DNA from 2 places in the Candidatus Njordibacter sp. Uisw_039 genome. Region 2 is predicted to be linked to the other one. Evidence: predicted binding sites of a transcription regulator. Region 2 holds the regulator's gene; the other holds the start of a gene.
What was found. The regulator sigma-54, encoded in region 2, starts transcription at its own class of promoters, with help from an activator protein. The targets are predictions, from matches to a motif close to ANTGGCATNNANNTTGCTNT.
Positions count from the first base shown of each region.

Region 1: the regulator sigma-54 is predicted to act here: its motif matches at 1,282-1,301, upstream of ABXT70_RS07830 (ammonium transporter).

Region 1 covers NZ_CP159831.1:1,643,242-1,646,666, forward strand. The annotation lists gene gltA (citrate synthase) at 1-1,216, shown strand, start outside; gene ABXT70_RS07830 (ammonium transporter) at 1,423-2,631, shown strand; gene rlmKL (bifunctional 23S rRNA (guanine(2069)-N(7))-methyltransferase RlmK/23S rRNA (guanine(2445)-N(2))-methyltransferase RlmL) at 2,638-3,425, opposite strand, start outside.
Region 2 covers NZ_CP159831.1:789,434-792,858, forward strand. The annotation lists gene ABXT70_RS03775 (HPr family phosphocarrier protein) at 1-109, opposite strand, end outside; gene ptsN (PTS IIA-like nitrogen regulatory protein PtsN) at 216-662, opposite strand; gene ABXT70_RS03785 (RNA polymerase factor sigma-54) at 695-2,182, opposite strand; gene lptB (LPS export ABC transporter ATP-binding protein) at 2,223-2,969, opposite strand; gene lptA (lipopolysaccharide transport periplasmic protein LptA) at 3,002-3,425, opposite strand, start outside.

The DNA.
Region 1 (3,425 bases), 850 kb from region 2:
CTCAGGCAGCACTGGCCCCGATGTTATTGACGTACGTCAATTAGTGAGCAAAGGCCTTTTTACCTACGACCCAGGCTTTGTGTCTACGGCTTCATGTGAATCTAAAATCACCTACATCGATGGTGATAATGGCATTTTATTACACCGTGGTTATGCGATTGAAGATCTAGCTGCTAACTCATCCTATCTAGAAACCTGTTACCTTTTAATCCACGGCGAACTTCCAACCACCGAACAGATGGATGAGTTTGAAAACCATATCACCCATAACACCATGGTGCATGAACAGCTTACGCATTTTTTCAATGGTTTCCGCCGAGACGCCCATCCAATGGCGATCATGTGTGGTGTAGTAGGCGCACTATCTGCGTTCTATCACGATCAACTTGATAACGACAATCCTCATCACCGAGAAAAAGCGATTCACCGCTTAATCTCTAAAATGCCTACCCTTGCAGCTATGTGTTTCAAATACTCTATTGGCCAGCCATTTATTTTTCCACGTGACGACCTTAATTACGCCGAAAACTTCTTACACATGATGTTTGGCAAACCTACTGCAGAAAGTAAAATAGACCCAGTTTTATCTCGCGCCATGGATAAAATCTTCTTGTTGCATGCAGATCATGAGCAAAATGCATCAACTTCTACAGTGCGTTTAGCTGGCTCCTCTGGTGCCAACCCCTTTGCTTGTATTGCTTCGGGTATTGCTGCCCTATGGGGCCCAGCCCATGGCGGTGCCAATGAAGCCGTACTTGATATGCTTGAGGAAATTGGCGATGTTTCTAATATTGATGCATTTGTTGCCAGAGCTAAAGACAAGAACGACCCTTTTCGCCTTATGGGCTTTGGTCACCGTGTGTATAAGAATTTTGACCCTCGCGCCACGGTAATGCGTGAAACATGCGACGAAGTATTAGCCTTACTCGGTGTAGAGAATGATCCACTATTGCAAATAGCTAAACGTTTAGAGCAAATCGCCCTAGAAGACGAATACTTTATCCAGCGTAAGCTATACCCAAATGTGGATTTTTACTCTGGCATCATCCTTAAAGCCATTGGCATTCCAACCTCTATGTTTACGGTCATTTTTGCCGTAGCACGTACGGTAGGTTGGATTTCTCACTGGCATGAAATGCTTAATAGCCCTTACCGTATCGGTCGTCCCCGCCAATTATATACTGGTGAAACTAAACGCCCTTACCCTGCTAAATAAAGCACCACAATTTTGGCATTGATAAAAACCACCCAAGGGTGGTTTTTTCTTGCCTGAACTTATGTGCTGGCACACTCTTTGCTTTATAACTAACAGCGGGATTATAGGGGCTCAAATGCAATCTATTAGTGCATATTGCACCACTAATAAGCAGTTCGTTTTCAAACCGCCTCAAAACAGTGCAAAGATAAATTTAAGGAGTTGTAGTGGAATCCACAATGAGCGCAGTCGCCACCTTGGTGCAAAGTTCTAATACCCTGTTCATTCTTATGGGAGCCATTATGGTGCTTGCCATGCATGCTGGTTTTGCCTTTTTAGAGGTGGGTACAGTTAGGCATAAAAACCAAGTTAACGCCTTAGTTAAAATTATGACGGATTTTGGTTTCTCCTGCCTTGCGTATTTTTTTGTAGGCTACTGGATCGCCTACGATCAACACTTTTTTACCAGCGCCGAGGCTTTAAGCGCTAATAATGGCTACCAGCTGGTGAAATTTTTCTTCTTAATGACCTTTGCTGCAGCTATTCCTGCCATAATTTCTGGAGGTATTGCTGAACGAGCGCGCTTTTGGCCATTGCTTGTTGCCGCTGCGTTAATCGTAGGTATTGTCTATCCCTTATTCGAAGGTATCGCCTGGAATGGCAACTATGGCTTCCAATCATGGCTAGAACAAACCTTTGGCGCAGGCTTTCATGACTTTGCAGGCTCCGTAGTAGTGCATGGCATGGGTGGTTGGCTCGCACTTGCAGCAGTATTGCTCCTAGGCACTCGCAAGGGACGTTATCGTAAAGGGAAATTAGTGGCATTTGCGCCTTCAAGCATTCCCTTTTTAGCCTTAGGATCATGGATTCTAACGATTGGCTGGTTTGGTTTTAACGTGATGTCAGCTCAAACCCTAGATGGCATCAGTGGTTTAGTGGCCGTCAACACGCTAATGGCCATGGCTGGCGGTACTATTGCTGCATTGGTCATTGGTAAAAATGACCCAGGGTTTGTCCACAATGGACCATTAGCTGGCTTAGTGGCTGTGTGTGCTGGTTCCGATTTAATGCACCCTATTGGTGCTCTAGCCGTAGGCCTGATTGCAGGTGGCCTTTTTGTTTACACTTTCATGATGACCCAAAATCGCTGGAAGATTGATGACGTGTTAGGGGTGTGGCCACTACACGGACTGTGTGGAGTATGGGGGGGTATCGCTGCAGGCATCTTTGGTTTAGAGGCCTTTGGTGGTTTAGGTGGTGTAAGCTTTATGTCTCAGCTGCTTGGCACCCTACTCGGATTAAGCATTGCCTTAATCGGTGGATTTATTGTGTATGGTGGTGTGAAGAAGTTTATTGGGCTAAGACTCACGGAAGAAGAAGAGTTTAACGGCGCCGACCTAAGTATTCATAAAATCGGCGCTACGTCGTTAGACTAAAACGAATTAGTCTTTTTTCAACCAAGGATTAAAGTCTGCCTGATCCTTGGTTGTAGGTTTAGATACAGGTTTAGATTCTGCATAGTCTGCGTCATAAAACTCTGAAGTGATGGCCACTTCAGGCTTGTACTTACGGATTTCCCAACAGCGATGAATCTTCTTATTGCGATTAAAGTCTTTATCTAAGGTCTCGTCACTGATGTCAACTACATGATTGTGTTGCAGTACCTTTTCGTCTAATTCAAAACGGCGATAGTTAGTAGAGAATATTAACAAGCCATCTTCTGTTAACAAGTCCATTACTTTATGAATCATCCACGCATGGTCACGCTGTACATCTAACACACCTACCATCTTCTTAGAATTAGAAAAAGTAGGAGGATCAAGGAAGATCAGGTCATATTCACCCTTGTGGCTCTTGATGAATTCCATGCAGTCGTGCTGTTCAAAACGGTGTACCTGGTCGCTAAAACCATTCAAAGCAAGGTTCTTTTTACCCCAAGACAAATAGGTAGCCGACATGTCTACACTCAATGACTTATGTGCCCCACCGTGTACCGCATGCATGGTCGCGGTGCCGGTATAACAAAATAGGTTTAAGAAGCGTTTACCATGAGCTAGATATTGAATTTTTTGACGGACAGGTCGGTGATCTAAGAACAATCCAGTGTCTAAATAATCGTTAAGGTTCACTAGCAGTTTACAACCACCCTCTTGAACCTGAATGTATTCACCTTTTTCATCATGGGTTTGATACTGATCCTTGCCCGTTTGCTGGCGGCGCTGCTTTAATA
Region 2 (3,425 bases):
TACCAATTTCGATGTTGCAACCATGTCGACCAGTGACACCTACAAGCTTAGCAGCAGCACGAGCATGCAGGCCAAGTTTGTTGATGATAGTGATTTGTTGATGGATCATGCAGAAACCCTTACAGGCGTGGCGCTATAAAATAGTGAAACACGTGATGATAAGCATGGCGTAAGCTTATCAAGTGTAGCCTTATAGCATACCCGTTTTAGGGCATTTATGCGATAGCGATTTTGTACATAGCACCTGCATCAGTGGCCTCACGTAAGCCCGCCCGAAACTCCGGTTGGCCAAAACTGCCCGCTAGAGTAGCTAAAATTTGTAGATGTTCATCAGTAGCTTGTAAGGGCACTAAAAGCACAAACAGTAAATCTACTGGTTGTTGATCTATGGCATCAAAATCCACGGCGTTAGCCAATCGGACTAGAGCACCAGTGACTTGTGTGCAACTGGCTAGCCGACAATGAGGTATAGCTATACCATCACCAAACCCGGTGCTGCCTAACTTTTCTCGGTTAATTAATGCACTGAATAGCTCTTTGCTATCAAACGTGGTCATTTGACCCCCAAGCCAGTGGCTAATAGACTCGAGTGTGCGTTTTTTACTGGCGCATTTCAGATCGGCAAAGGTGCGTTCTGGCGTGAGGATGTCACTAATATTCATATGTGGTTATTAACCCTATGGGATGTGTGGGCTCAAGTGAGCCGTTTACGTTCGTTGGAGGGTGGAATGTTCATGCCTTCTCTATATTTAGCAATAGTCCTGCGGGCTACTTTAATACCTTGTAACTCTAGCATGTCTGTAAGTTTGCTGTCGCTTAAGGGTTTGCGAGTTAATTCCGCTGCAATTAACTTTTTAATGAGTGCTCTTATGGCCGTAGAAGAACACTCTCCCCCATTAGCGGTTGCTACATGGCTAGAAAAGAAATATTTTAGCTCAAAGATACCCCTAGGTGTGTGCATGTACTTTTGGGTGGTAACACGAGAGATAGTGGATTCATGCATTTCTACGTGCTCAGCAACTTCTGCAAGGACTAGCGGTTTCATGGCCTCTTCGCCATGATCCAAAAAGCCTTGCTGAATCTCACAAATGCGCCCAGCAACTTTTAATAAGGTTTCATTCCGACTTTCAAGACTTTTGAGAAACCAACGGGCTTCTTGTAAGTGACTTTTAATGTAGCTCTTGTCGCTGCTATTGGCACTGCCACCAAAGTCTACGTATTGTTGGTTAATTCTGATTTTTGGTGCCGAGTCTGGATTTAATTCAACTCGCCACACATTATTAACCTTACGTACCATAACGTCGGGAATGACATACTCGGCTTGGCTTGAGGCAATGCTGGCACCAGGCTCTGGCTGTAATTTAGTGATAAGTTCGAAAATATGTAGCAGCTCATTTTCTTTGTAACCAGAGCGTCGCCTTAAGGAATTGTAGTCGTGACTGCCAAGCAGATCTAAGTGTTTATCTACAACGGTTATTGCACCTTGGCGCCATGGTGTATCAGAGGGTAAATATTTTAACTGGATGAGCAGGCACTCTCTTAAATTCTGTGCGGCAACTCCAATAGGGTCAAATTGCTGAATCAAGGTTAATACGGCTTGAGTTTCATCTTCCTCAATGGCTTCTTGCTCTTGTTGAGCCAAATTGCCGTTGATACCTTCAGTGATTTCCGTCAAGGTTTGACTAAGGTAGCCACGTTCGTCTACGGCATCAATAATGCTGGCACCAATAAACTGATCAAGGTCGCTCAAGCGACTCACATTAAGTTGCCATTCAAGGTGTTCTTGTAAGCTAGGTTCGTGGCTATTGTTGGCGTCAAAATCAAAGTCGTCCCCAGGGCCAGTAGCTGGTGTAGTGGAGCTTTGGTACACATCATCCCAAGAGCTATCAGTGGCAAGCTCAACGGGGATTTCTTCGCTCCAGTCACTGTCGGCTTGATTCTCGTCAGCAAGGTGTTCACTGGACTGGTCGTCAAGCTGGGCGTCTTTGTTGTCTTTTTCTGCAGTACTCACTTCAGGCAGGTCAAGCTCTTCTTCTAACTCAAGCAGGGGGTTGCTATCTAATGCTTGTTGGATTTCTTGCTGTAGGTCTAAGGTTGAAAGTTGCAGTAAACGAATCGCTTGTTGCAACTGTGGCGTCATGGCCAGTTGCTGATTCATTTTGAGCTGCAAAGATGCTTTCATAATTACGCTAACTTATTGGTTTTGGAGTATTTTTACTTGACTATAAAGTGAAATCATCGCCTAAGTATACCTCTTTTACTTGCTGGTTCGCTAAGATATCATCACTAGTACCGTGAGCTAGAATATAACCTTCGCTAACGATATAAGCCAAATCACAAATATCAAGGGTTTCTCGTACGTTATGGTCGGTGATTAATACGCCGATACCCTTGTCACTCAATTGCTGAATCACGTGTTTAATATCCTTTACGGAAATTGGGTCTACTCCGGCAAAGGGCTCATCTAGTAGTATAAACTGTGGTTCACTCGCCAAAGCACGAGCGATCTCCACACGGCGGCGTTCGCCACCTGATAAACTCATGCCTAGGCTGTTACGTATATGGCCTATACTAAACTCTAATAATAGCGTTTCTAATTTTTGTAGCTGCTGACCTTTACTGAGCTGTTTTTGAGTTTGTAATATGGCTAAGATATTTTGCGCTACGGTAAGCTTACGAAATACCGACGCTTCTTGAGGTAAGTAACCAATGCCTTTACGCGCTCTGCCATGCATAGGCTCACGAGAAATATCTTCTTGATTGATGAAGATTTGCCCACGGTCTGCTTGCACTAAACCCACAATCATATAAAAACAAGTGGTTTTTCCGGCACCATTTGGCCCCAGTAGGCCAACCACTTGACCGGCCTCAATGCGAATATTGACGTCTTTTACGATGGCTCGCTTATTGTAGGATTTAGCGAGGTTTTTGGCTTCTAAGGTTGCTACGGTGGTTGTCTTATTAAGCATGAGATCAGTGTCTAATTTGTGTCAGGTGAGAGTTAACTAGACTTAGGTAAGAAAATCATTTTGACTCGCTTGTCTTTGGCACCAGTGGCTTTTACGTTATCTCTAGGTATGTCGAAAAGGATTTCATGGCCACTAAACCGGTTGCCACGCTGGATGAGCTTGGCGTTGCCTAACAGGGTTAAGTATTCGGCATTAACTTGATAATCAATACTCTTCCCCCAAGCTTCCATGGTGTCGCTTTGGCCGTCTCCTGTAGGTTCTGACTGTTGACGCATATAGGCTAAACCGTCATAGGGACCTTCCGTGGCTAACATGGTTTGTATACCGTCGTCATTGAAGGTGACTTTTACGCTGGATGCTTCAATTTGCATGGTGCCTCGGGTGATAATAACATTGCCAGAATAAATGGAAAAACCTTCCCCCTCATTGAGCTCAGCACTGTCGGCGGCAATTTCT